Regions from separate parts of the Gordonia sp. NB41Y genome, predicted to be linked through region 2. Evidence: predicted binding sites of a transcription regulator. Region 2 holds the regulator's gene; each other region holds the start of a gene.
The links. The regulator LexA, encoded in region 2, represses DNA repair genes until DNA is damaged. The targets are predictions, from matches to a motif close to CGAACANNTGTTCG.

Region 1: Q9K23_RS18485 (alpha-ketoglutarate-dependent dioxygenase AlkB) is a predicted target of LexA. The motif match lies at 1,696-1,709, and genes of this name have one in related genera.
Region 3: Q9K23_RS09515 (DUF222 domain-containing protein) is a predicted target of LexA. The motif match lies at 2,704-2,717, and genes of this name have one in related genera.

Annotation. Positions count from the first base shown of each region.
Region 1 is NZ_CP132196.1:4,257,872-4,262,051, forward strand. It holds gene Q9K23_RS18475 (adenylate/guanylate cyclase domain-containing protein) at 1-109, shown strand, start outside; gene Q9K23_RS18480 (oxidoreductase) at 161-1,033, shown strand; gene Q9K23_RS18485 (alpha-ketoglutarate-dependent dioxygenase AlkB) at 1,043-1,675, opposite strand; gene Q9K23_RS18490 (MMPL family transporter) at 1,866-4,130, shown strand; gene Q9K23_RS18495 (TetR family transcriptional regulator) at 4,155-4,180, shown strand, end outside.
Region 2 is NZ_CP132196.1:504,558-508,737, forward strand. It holds gene hrpA (ATP-dependent RNA helicase HrpA) at 1-373, shown strand, start outside; gene nrdR (transcriptional regulator NrdR) at 347-856, opposite strand; gene Q9K23_RS02100 (LysM peptidoglycan-binding domain-containing protein) at 881-1,636, opposite strand; gene lexA (transcriptional repressor LexA) at 1,921-2,574, shown strand; gene ptsP (phosphoenolpyruvate--protein phosphotransferase) at 2,694-4,180, opposite strand, start outside.
Region 3 is NZ_CP132196.1:2,206,616-2,210,795, forward strand. It holds gene Q9K23_RS09505 (NAD-dependent succinate-semialdehyde dehydrogenase) at 1-706, opposite strand, end outside; gene ald (alanine dehydrogenase) at 1,153-2,253, shown strand; gene Q9K23_RS09515 (DUF222 domain-containing protein) at 2,757-4,180, shown strand, end outside.

The DNA of each region.
Region 1 (4,180 bases), 2.0 Mb from region 2:
GCCCGAGGCGCTGGTGCCGCGCGGCCCGGCATCGGTGGGCGAGATGCTCACCGGGCTGTTGCGCCCGGCACGCTGGCTCGGCACCGCGGGCGTACTGAAGTCGGACTGAATCGAACAACCCGCCCCGGTGCACCGGGGCGGCAACCACAGGGGGAGAGACATGAGCGGATGGTCGACCAAGGACATCCCGGACCAGTCCGGACGGACCTTCGTGGTGACCGGCGCCAACAGCGGCTTGGGGGCCGAGACCGCGCGAGCGCTGATCGACGCCGGTGCGCGGGTGATCCTCGCCTGCCGCAACACCGTCAAGGCCGACGCGGTGGCACGTGAACTCGGTGAGCGGGCCGAGGTGGCCGCCCTCGACCTCGCCGACCTGGCCTCGGTGCGGTCCTTCGCCGACGGCCTGCCCGGCGTCGACGTCCTGATCAACAATGCCGGCGTGATGGCGGTGCCGCTGGGGCGCACCGCCGACGGATTCGAGATGCAGATGGGCACCAACCATCTCGGGCACTTCGCGCTGACCGCACTGGTGTTGCCGAAGGTCGCCGACCGGGTGGTGACGTTGTCGTCGGGTATGCACCAGCTGGGGCGGATCGACCTCGACGATCTCGGCTGGGAACGGCGCCGATACCGAGCCTGGCAGGCCTACGGCGACTCCAAGATGGCCAACCTGATCTTCGGGCAGGTCCTCGCCGAACGGCTGACCGCCGCCGGTGACAGCAGGAAGTCGCTGATCGCCCATCCCGGCTATGCGGCCACCGGACTCCAGGGACACACCGAGTCGATCATGGACAAGGTGATGGTGGTCGGCAATCTGTTCGCCCAGTCCGCCGCCGACGGCGCGCTGCCCACCCTGTTCGCGGCCACCGCGCCGGACGCGGTGAACGGGACCTTCTACGGGCCGACGAAGCTGTTCGGCATGCGCGGTGCGCCAGGGGAGTCGGGGTTCAGCGGACGGGCCCGCGACGAGCGGATCCGTACCGGCCTGTGGACTGCGTCGGAGAACCTCACCGGGACCTCGATCACGCTGTAGCGCAACCGGTCACCACACACCCGGCGGGCGGAACTGCACGCTGATGCGGGGGCCGACACCGGTGCACTTGGGTATCGCGTGCTCCCAGGTGCGTTGACAGCTGCCGCCCATCACCAGCAGGTCGCCCGCCGACAGGAGGAAGCGTATCGACGGCCCACCACCATTGGGGCGCAACGCGAGTGGGCGAGGCGAGCCCAGTGAGAGGATCGCGACCATGGTGTCGTCGGTGGCGCCCCGGCCGAACCGGTCACCGTGCCACGCAACCGAATCCGCCCCGTCCCGGTACAGGCACAGCCCCGCGGTGGCGAAGCCCTCGGGCAGTTCGGGGCGGTAGTGGGCGCTCAGCGCGTCCCGCGCGTCGGCGAGCAGCGGATCGGGCAGTGTCGCGGTGGCGGGATACTGGGCGAGCAGCCGGGGGACGTCGACGACGCGGTCGTACATCCGGCGGCGCTCGGCACGCCACGCCGCGTTCTCGTGCAGTGCGTCGAACAGTGCATCCGCGCCGGTGATCCAGCCCGGCCGCAGATCCACCCAGGCGCCGTCGGTGAGTTCGCGCCGGGTCACCGTATGGCCCAGGCGCCCGATCTGCGGTTCGGTGTCGTCGAGATCGAAGATCGAACCCTGCATGCCGACGGACGTCATACCGCCAGGGTAGCGGCTGTCGAACGAATGTTCTAGCCCGATCGGAGGCGTGCCCTTGCTCACAGACCGAGGGCGATGGTGGCCGTACGGGAAAAAGTGGAGTAGAAAGTTCCAAGTGTTAGTCATGCACACTTTGTGCTGCTGACATCGTGTCCGACACCTTGCGTCCAGTCGACAGAGGAACCCCCACATGGCTTCAGTGCTCTTCCGGCTCGGCCGGTTCTCGTTCAAACACAAGTGGTGGGTGATCGCCGCGTGGCTGATCGTCCTGATCGGGGTCGGCTCGGCCGTCGCCGGACTCAAACCCACCCTGGCCAAGGACTTCGACCTGCCCGGAACCGACTCCGGCACCGCCACCAGCCAGGTGCAGGAGTACTTCCCGCAGGTCATGGCGCAGCAGGAGCATGCATCGACCAGCGTGCTGGTGGCCGCCGACGACGGCCTCGCCAACCACACCGAGCAGATCAACGCCCTCGTCGCCGACCTCAAGACGCTGCCCGACGTCGTCGACGCGGACTCGATCGCCAACCCGGTGGCCGTGGCCCAGGCGCAACCCGCACTCGCCGCATCGGTACTCGGTGACAACGGCAAGGTGGGTCTGATCCAGGTCCGTCAGAACATCAAGATCATGGACCTCACCGTCGACGAGAAGAAAGAACTCGTCGACATCCTCGAGAAGAACCGCGGCAACGGTCTGCAGGTGGAGGCCACCGGCTCGCTGATGCAGGTCATGGAGGCCGGGGGAACCGCCGAGCTGATCGGTTTCGCGATCGCCTTCGTGGTGATGATCGTCGCCTTCGGTGCACTGGTCGCCGCGTTCATCCCGCTGATCACCGGCATCGTCGGCGTGGCACTGACCATGCTGCTGCTGTACCTCGGTTCGGAGTTCATGACGGTCAACGAGACCGCCACCGGCATCGTCACGATGCTCGGCATCGCCGTCTCGATCGACTACGCACTGTTCATCGTGTCCCGCTACCGCAGCGAGCTGCGCCGGGGCGGTGATCGCGCCGACGCCGCCGGACGGGCCGTGGGCACCGCGGGTACCGCGGTGGTGTTCGCCGGTCTCACCGTGATCATCGCGGTGGTCGCGCTGATGGTGGTCGGCATCCCGCTGATCACCCAGATGGGTGCCGGTGCCGCGGTTGCGGTGGCGGTCGCCGTCCTCAGTGCGTTGACCCTGATCCCGGCGTTGCTCTCGGCCACCGGGCGGTTCACCTTCGCGCCCAGGATCCCGTGGATCAAGCACGCCGAGGAGTCGGCCACCGAGGACACGCTGGGCGTCAAGTTCGGCCGGACCGTCACCCGTCGCCCGATCCCGTTCATCATCGCCGGCCTGGCAGTGCTGATCGTCGCCGCGATCCCGACGTCCAAACTCGATCTGGGCATGGAGCTGACCAGCGACGACGAGGTGGCCGCGCAGAGCCTGCTGCAACGTGGCTTCGGCGAGGGCATCAACGGCCCCCTGCTGGTGGTCCTGCACGACGACGACGGCCAGGTGGCCGGCATCGCCGATGCCGCGGTCGCCCACATCAAGACCCTGCCCGATGTCGCGAATGCGGCGACCCTGACGTGGATCGGCAACGGCCCGTCGCAGCAGAACCCGAATGTCGATGCCAACACCGCGCTGATCATGGTCACGCCGAACGGCGGACCGGCGTCGGCATCCACCCATGACCTCATGGAACACATCCGTGACTACGCCCCCACCGTGGAGAAGGCCGGTGCCGAACTGCACGTCGGTGGCCAGACCGCGATCATGTCCGATCTCTCCGACCGGCTCGACAAGGCGCTGATCCCGTACCTGCTGGTCGTCGTCGGTCTCGCGTTCCTGATCATGATCGGTGTGTTCCGGTCGATCTGGGTTCCGCTGATCGGCACCATCGGCTTCCTGTTCTCGGTGCTCGCGACCTTCGGCGTGACCGTCGCGATCTTCCAGGAGGGCTGGCTGGGTCTGATCGACCACACCAAGCCGATCCTGTCGTTCCTCCCGATCTTCCTGATCGGTGTGGTGTTCGGCCTCGCGATGGACTACCAGGTGTTCCTGGTGACCCGCATGCGCGAGGAGTACATCCACGGCATGTCGGCGAAGGATGCGATCATCGCCGGATACCGGCACGGCGCCCGCGTGGTGACCTCGGCCGCGATCATCATGATCAGCGTGTTCGCCGCGTTCATGCTCGCGCCGGACACCACGTCCAAGATGCTCGGCTTCGCCATGGCGATCGCGGTGTTCTTCGACGCCTTCATCATCCGGATGACGGTGGTCCCGGCGGTGATCGCGCTGCTCGGTGATCGTGCCTGGGGTCTCCCGAAGTGGCTCGACAAGCTGGTCGTCGACTTCGACATCGAGGGCGGTGCGGTCCGCAACCGTGGCGTGCCGTCGGCGGCCGCGGAGTCCGACGGGTCCACCGATGAGCGGGACGCCTCGGCGGAAGCAACCGTGACGAGCTGATAGAGAACTGAGGTCATGACCACGATGTCGGACCGCTGCCGGTCGGGCGA
Region 2 (4,180 bases):
CCACTCCGGGCAGGTCCCGGCCGACGATGTCGCCGAACAGCTGGAGAACCTGATCTTCGACGGATTCGTGCTGGCCACGCCGCGCACCCATCTCGAGGATCTGCCCCGATATCTGGCCGCGGCACGGTCGCGACTGGAGCAGTTGCCCGGATCCGCGACGCGCGATCACGACGCGATGGCCAGCGTCGACCGGGTGATCGCACGATGGAATCAGCGCCTCGACCAGGTCCCCGCACCCCGCCGCGACCGGGTCAACGAACAGGCCCACTGGATGGTCGAGGAACTACGGGTGGGGTTGTTCGCCCAGCGGCTGGGCACGCGATATCCGGTGTCGGAGAAGCGCGCGCTACGAACCCTTGACCGTCTCGGCTGAGACGGCCCCGTTGACGCCGACGGCCTCCCCGTGCCGGGAGTGCTCGTCGCGCAGGTCGTCGATCTCGCGCTGGAAGTCCTCCAGCGAGTCGAACGACCGGTAGACCGACGCGAAGCGCAGGTAGGCGACCTCGTCGAGGTCGCGCAGGGGTTTGAGGATGGCCAGACCGACCTCGTTGCTGGGGATCTCGGCGGCACCGGAGGCGCGGACCGCCTCCTCGACCTGCTGGGCGAGCTGGGCGAGATCGTCCTCGTCGACGTGGCGTCCCTGGCAGGCCCGGCGCACACCGCGCATGACCTTCTCCCGGCTGAACGGTTCGGTGACGCCATTGCGTTTCACCACGGCGAGCACGGCGGTCTCCACGGTGGAGAAGCGGCGACCACAGGAACTGCACGACCTCCGTCTACGGATCGCCTGCCCCTCGTCGGCGACACGCGAGTCGATGACCTTGGTGTCTTCGTTTCTGCAGAACGGGCAGCGCATACAAAGACAATACCGTCCCACCGGTCAGCGGTAGCGCGGCGTCAGCAGTGCTTGCCCGACCTGCAGGCCGCTGCCCGCCATGTCGTTGAGCTCGACGATCTCGTCGATCACCACCCGGCTCGGCATGTCCGGGGCCACCCGGGCGGCGATCGACCCGAGCGACTCCCCCGCCCGCACGTGCACCACCTGGGTGGAGACCGGGGACGGGACGGTGGCGCGCTGATAGTCCGAGCCGACGATCGCGACGATCCACACCAGCATCGCCAGTGCGACACCGGTCATGACCGCGACCGCGGTGGTGCGACGCCGACGATGGACCGACGACACCGCGGTCCCGCGCACCGGGACCACCACCGCATCGGCACAGGCCACCCGGCCAGGGCCCACACGACCGGCACCGCCACGTCCGGCACCCACACGTCCGCCGCCCACACGTTCGGTACTCCCGCGCCCCGCCACCACCCGACCGCGGCTGCGGGCCGCGGTCGTGACGCGCCGCTCGACGCCCGGGTGCTCGATCCGACCGCGGTGTTCGGCGAGACCGCGGTGTTCGATCCGACCGCGGTGTTCGGCGAGACCGCGGTGTTCGAGCCCGACGCGCATGGCATCGGCCTCGGCCGGATGCCGGCCCGCACCGCGACCGCCGGGGCGCCGGCCCCCCGGGTGCCGATCGGCGCCGCGGGCTCCCGCCGCAGGTCGGGGCGTGGGGGTGCCGGACGGACGGGTGGCCGACGGGGCCGCTGCCGCCGCCGGACGGTCCGATATCAGGGTTGTGTGCATGAGAGAGAGCCTCCCGTTTCTCGATCACGCGTTCGATGAACTGTTGTTCGAAGTTCTATCACGGGGCTCCGACAAATGTCGTGGAAACACGTCGAACAGGTGTTTGAGGTTGTCGGGAACGTGGGATAACCTCGATCACAGAAGATGCCGACGCGGGGCGGCACGGAAAGGACACGTACGCGATGAGTGACAAGACGCGGCGCGCGGCCGGGTCGTCGGGCGCGAAGTCGAAGGCCGGGTCGTCGAGGGCGGGATCGTCGCGAGCAGCGGCGAACCCGGATGCGATCGACCCGGTGGTCATCGAGGCCACGCTGACCCAGCGTCAGCGCGAGGTGCTCGAGGTGATCCGCCGATCGGTCCGCGAGCGCGGCTATCCGCCGAGCATCCGCGAGATCGGTGATGCGGTGGGTCTCAACTCGACCTCGTCGGTGGCCCACCAGTTGCGCACCCTCGAACGCAAGGGACTGCTCAAGCGCGACGCCAATCGCCCGCGTGCGGTCAACGTGCAGGACAACCAGATCGACCCGAATCCCTCCGACGACCCGGCCGCAGCCGGTCTGCCGACCCCGGCATTCGTGCCGGTGCTCGGCCGGATCGCCGCCGGCGGACCGATCCTCGCCGAGCAGGCCGTGGAGGATGTCTTCCCGCTGCCGCGCGAGCTGGTCGGCGACGGATCGCTGTTCATGCTCAAGGTGGTCGGCGAGTCCATGATCGACGCCGCGATCTGCGACGGCGACTGGGTGGTGGTCCGTCAGCAGAACGTGGCCGACAACGGCGACATCGTCGCCGCGATGATCGACGGCGAGGCCACCGTCAAGACCTTCAAGCGCGGCAACGGCCAGGTGTGGCTGATGCCGCACAACGAGCTCTTCGACCCGATCCCGGGCAACACCGCCGTCATCCTCGGCAAGGTCGTCACCGTGATGCGTCGGGTCTGACACCCGGCGAACCCACCTCGACGAGAACTGCCCTCAGGAATCGCATCCCTGAGGACAGTTCTTCTGAAGTCGTTCTCACACAGCGGTTCTCGCCGGTACGGTGCCGGGCGAGGGCGTGCTCAGCCGGCCAGGACCGCCGCTGCCGCCGCCCGCGCGGCGGCCGCCTCCGAGGTCGCCAGGGCCGCCCGGGCCGCATCACGGCACTGCGCCAGCGACACCTGTCCGAGGCGTGCGCCGACGGCCGCCGCCGCGACGGGGGCACTCGACAACGAGCTCACCCCCATCCCCACCAGGACGCAGGCGAGCAGCGGATCCGCGGCCGCCTCGCCACACACCCCGACGGGCTTTCCGGCGTCGGCACCGGCCCGGGCCACACCCTCGATCAGGTGCAACACCGCCGGCTGCCACGGATCGGTGAGCTCGGCCAGCTCGGCCGACATACGGTCGGCGGCCATCGTGTACTGGGTCAGATCGTTGGTCCCGATCGAGACGAAGTCCACCTCGGCGAGCACCGCCGATGCCAGGATCGCCGCGGACGGGATCTCGATCATCACCCCCGCGATCATCCCTCGTGACCGCACCTCGGCGGCGAAGTCTGCGGCCTCGGCCGGTCCGGCGATCATCGGTGCCATCACCCGCGCGGTGGCACCGGACTCCTCGGCGGCCCGGGCGATCGCGTCGAGCTGATTCGTCCGGATCTCGGGATGGGTTGCGGTCAGCCGGTTTCCGCGGATACCCAGCGCAGGGTTCGCCTCGGCGCCGTGGTCGACGAAGCGCAGCGGCTTGTCCGAGCCGGCGTCGAGCGTGCGGATCACCACCTTGCCGCCCGGGAACGCGTCGATCACCTCGCGATAGAGCACCACCTGCTCGTCGACCGTCGGCTCGTCGGCGCGGTCGAGGAAGGTCAGCTCGGTGCGGAACAGGCCGATGCCCTCGACCGGGTATCCGGTCGCGGCGCGCGCGGAGACGCCGTCGGCCACGTTGGCGAGCACGGCCACCTCGTGACCGTCGGCCGTGCGGCCCGGTCCCGACCACGCGGCGACGACCTCGGCCTGCCGGCGGCTCTCGGCCACCGCCGCCCGGGCAGCCGTCGGCTCCGGGTCGATCTCCACGCTGCCGGCGGTGCCGTCGACCAGCACGGTGGTGCCTGCGGCCACCGCGTCGAGTCCGGCCACCGCGACCACACAGGGGATGCCGAGCTGGCGGGCGATGATCGCGGTGTGGCTGGTGGGTCCGCCCAGCCGCGTGACCAAGGCGGTCACCAGCGCCGGGTCGAGTCCGGCGGTGTCGGCGGGTGCGAGGTCGTCGGCGAAGAGCACCGACGGCGACTCCGGTACCGGGACACCGGGTTCCGGGAGTCCCAGGACCTCGGCGATCACCCGGTCACGAACGTCCTCGAGGTCGGTGACACGCTCGGCCATCACGCCGCCGAGCGCGGTGAACATCTCCGCGAACTGGGCGGTGGCCCCGGTCGCGGCGAGTGCCGCGGGCGCGCCGTCGGCGATGCGCTTGGCCACCGCCCCGGTCCAGCCGCGATCCTCGGCGAGGCCGGCCGTGGCGATCAGGACCTCGGCGGCTGCGCCCGATGCATGGGAGGCGCGATCGC
Region 3 (4,180 bases), 1.7 Mb from region 2:
CGGTGAAGGTCACCTTGCGCAGTCGGGTGTCGGCGAGGAGCGGGCCGGTGACGGCGGCGGCGTCGAGAGCGGGTAGGACCGACAGCACCCCGGCCGGCAGACCTGCGTCGGCGAGGACCCGCGCCAGCAGGAGCATGGTCAGCGGTGTGTCCTCGGCGGGTTTGGAGATGACGGTGCATCCGGCCGCGAGTGCCGGTGCGATCTTGCGCGTCCCCATCGCCAGCGGGAAGTTCCAGGGGGTGATGGCCAGGACCGGACCCACCGGGACCTTGCTCACCAGGATGCGGCCGTTGCCGGAAGGTGATGCGGCATAACGTCCTTGAATCCGGACAGCCTCCTCGCTGAACCATCGGAGGAACTCGGCGCCGTAGGTCACCTCACCGCGGGCCTCGGTGACCGTCTTGCCCATCTCGAGCGCCATCAGTGTGGTGAAGTCGTCGGTGCGGTCGAGGATCGCCTCCCACGCGGTGCGCAGGATCACCGATCGTTCGCGCGGCGACGTCGCGGCCCAGGCCGCCTGCGCGGCGGCGGCCGAGTCCAGTGCCTTGAGCGCATCGTCGGCGCCGGCGTCGGCCACGGCGGTCAGCAGTTCCCCGGTCGACGGGTTGCGCACCTCGAAGGTGGCGCCGCCGGTGGCCGGGGTGACGGCGTTGTCGATCCAGAGCCCGGTGGGCAAGTCGGCCGGGATACGTCCCAGGTCACCCATGTCTGTCCTCTTTCTGTTGAGCCGACGCCGAATTCGCACCGCTCGGGGTCCGTGACGTCACCTTGCGCACCGGCGGATCATCCGCCCGCGAGAAGGATGGCGAAATCGATTGCAAGAACGTTTGCATATCCATGCTAGGTGTGCTGCTCCGAACCCGTCAACCGAACCGGCACCGCATGCAGCGAGGCCCAGGACGCCGCCCGAAGATCCTTCTGTGAGACCTACCCTCAATCGGGCCGATCCCGGAGAATTCTCCAAATCATGCTTTGTCAGAGAATTATCTTCATTGATGTTGGCTGTGGGATGAAGTTTGTTCACCATTGACGAACCGGCCGATGCGGCGGAGACAACGACGTCCCGCACGATCGGCGGATTGCCGTCGGCAGCGTGCCACCCCCCATTCATCGTCCGTATCCGGACCCGTCACGCCATCACAGGAGCCATTGATGAAGATCGGAATCCCCCGCGAGATCAAGAACCACGAGTACCGGGTCGCGATCACCCCGCCAGGCGTCAACGAGCTCGTCGCTCGCGGCCACGAGGTGATCATCGAGGCCGGCGCCGGGGCGGGTTCGTCGTTCGACGACGCCGGCTACAAGGCGGCAGGCGCCCAGATCCTCGACTCCGCCGACGCCGTCTGGGCGCAGGCCGATCTCGTGCTGAAGGTCAAAGAGCCCATCGCCGAGGAGTACTCGCGGCTGCGGTCGGATCAGGTGCTGTTCACCTACCTGCACCTCGCGGCATCCAAGGAGTGCACCGACGCACTGCTCGCGGCGGGCACCACGTCGATCGCCTACGAGACGGTGGTGGCAGCGGACGGTTCACTGCCGCTGCTCGCCCCGATGAGCGAGGTGGCCGGGCGCCTCGCGCCGCAGGCCGGTGCCTACCACCTGATGCGGCCGGAGGGCGGCCGCGGGGTCCTGATGGGCGGCGTCCCGGGAGTGGCGCCGGCGAAGGTCGTCGTGATCGGTGCCGGGGTCTCCGGCCGCAACGCCATCGCGATCGCCCACGGCATGAAAGCCGATGTCACCGTGCTCGATCTGTCCATCGCGCGGCTCCGCGAGATCGACAGCCTCTATCAGGGCCAGGTCACCACGATCGTCTCCACCGCCTACGCCCTCGAACAGGCCGTGCTCGAGGCCGACCTCGTGATCGGTGCGGTGCTGGTGCCCGGCGCCAAGGCCCCCACCCTGATCTCCAACGACCTGGTCTCCCGGATGCGCCCGGGTTCGGTCCTCGTCGACATCGCCATCGACCAGGGCGGCTGTTTCGAGGATTCACGGCCCACGACGCATGCGGAACCGACCTTCGCCGTACACGATTCGGTCTTCTACTGTGTCGCCAACATGCCCGGTGCGGTGCCGAACACCTCGACCAACGCCCTGACCAATGCCACCCTGCCCTACGTCGTCGCGCTGGCCGACCGCGGATGGCAGGACGCCACCGCCGCCGACGCCGGTCTGCGCGCCGGTCTGTCGACCCATGCGGGCCGGCTCCTGTCACAAGAGGTCGCCGACGCCCACGGATACACCGCGGTCCCGGCCTGACGGCCGCTGTCGGCAAGCACATTCCCACAATCCACCAACCGTCCATCCCGCACCACACCACCGCTGGTCGGGCCGACGCGGAGCGCGACATCCCAACCCCACCACCACGACGGACACACCCTCTTCGCTGGTCGAGCCGACGCGGAGCGCAGCGACAAGTCGAGTCGAGACCTCCACCGGCCACGTTCACGAGGTGACCACATAGGAGATGGCCACCGACACCCTCAACCCACCAGGCCTCGACACGGGTCCTCGCCCAGAGGCTCGGTCCCGGCTCGACCACCGAAGGTGGGCCGGCGCACGTTCACGCTGGTCGAGCCGACGCGGAGCGCCGCGACAAGTCGAGTCGAAACCTCCACCGCCCGACCTCCACGAGGTGACCACCATCCGGTGAACCCACTTCTGCTCGCGGGAGTTTTGTCGGTGGCCTCGTGTACCGTGATCTGTAATCGAACACAAGTTCTTTGTTGCAGGTCACAGGCACTCCGGGGGGAGGAAATCAGATGACGAACACACCCACGACGTCCCTGTCGTTCACCGATTCCCGCTGGCCGCAATTGCCACACGACAATGCCGATCTATTGGGTGGGGTCGACCCGAAAACACCCGAACAATCCTCCACCAACGACCTACTGATCGGGTTACGCGAGATCGATCGAGGACGATCGTTTCTGGCCTGGTCGACCTACCGATCGGTGATCGAACTCGTCGGCCGCCACGTCGACGCCGACCGCGGTGTCGCCGGAGCACCATCCGGATTCGTCGACCTGGCCAAGAAGATCTCGCGTGTGCGTGGCATCACCCAACGCGCCGCCGAACTCCTCATGGACGAATCCATCGCCGTTCTCCACCACCTGCCTCATGTGGCGGAAGTGTTGCGGGACGGCTGGATCACTCCCGAGTTGATGAAGGTGGTGGTGTCGCGGACCGCGCTGGTCCACGGTCGCGAATCGGCACCCAAGGTCGACGCCGAGATCGCCGAGTTGATCCGCCGACGCCGACGACTGTGGTCGAAGAAAACCATCACCGACATGGCCGACCGGGTCGTGTTCCGCCACGACCGTGACGCCGTCCGTGAAGCCCGGGAACGGTGTCTGGACAAACGGGGTGTGTGGACCTCGTTCAGCACTGACGGGACCGGGGAGATCGCCGGCACCATGGCCGCCGACCGGGTCGAACTGTGCGGCCTCGTGATCGGTGCCCTCGCGAACACGGTGTGCCCACATGATGGGCGATCCTCGCAGAACCGGAAATCCGATGCCATGTTCGCTCTCCTGTCGGGGACCCAGTTCGAGTGTGAATGCGGACGTGCGGACTGCCCGGCCGAGATCCCCGAGGCCGGGTCGATCCCGAAGGTGCAGTACGTGATCCACCTGTTGGCCAACGAGGCCACCGTCGCCGACCTCGACACCGTCACCGGCCGACCCCAACCCCAACCCGCACCTGAGCCGGAAGTGCACAGCGGCAACAGTTCTGAGACTCAGCTCGACTCCGACGTCCCTGCGACCGGTGCCACCACGCGGCCCGACGACACTGCTACACCCGACGACACTCCCACACCTGACGACACCCGTCGGTCGGCCCGCCTCGAGCATGACGCGGCGGCCGAGGCGGTCGAGGAGGAACCGGCCGGTATCGACATGCCCGCGAATCCGGTTGTCACACCGAATGATCCGTCCACCGGTTCCTCCGACTTACCCGCGGGTGCGGCACCGGGGTATCTGTTCGGCAAGGGTGTGATCGCCCCGGAATTCGTGCGGGACCTCGCCTCCCACCCGAACGCCCGATTCACGCGGCTCGTCCCCCGGGGTGTGCGGCCCGAGGATGTGGTGTTGCCGCCGACTCTGCCTTCGGATCCGTACCGGCCGTCCGCCGCCCTCGACGAGTACGTGCGTCTGTCGTATGGCACGTGTGCTGATGTGGCGTG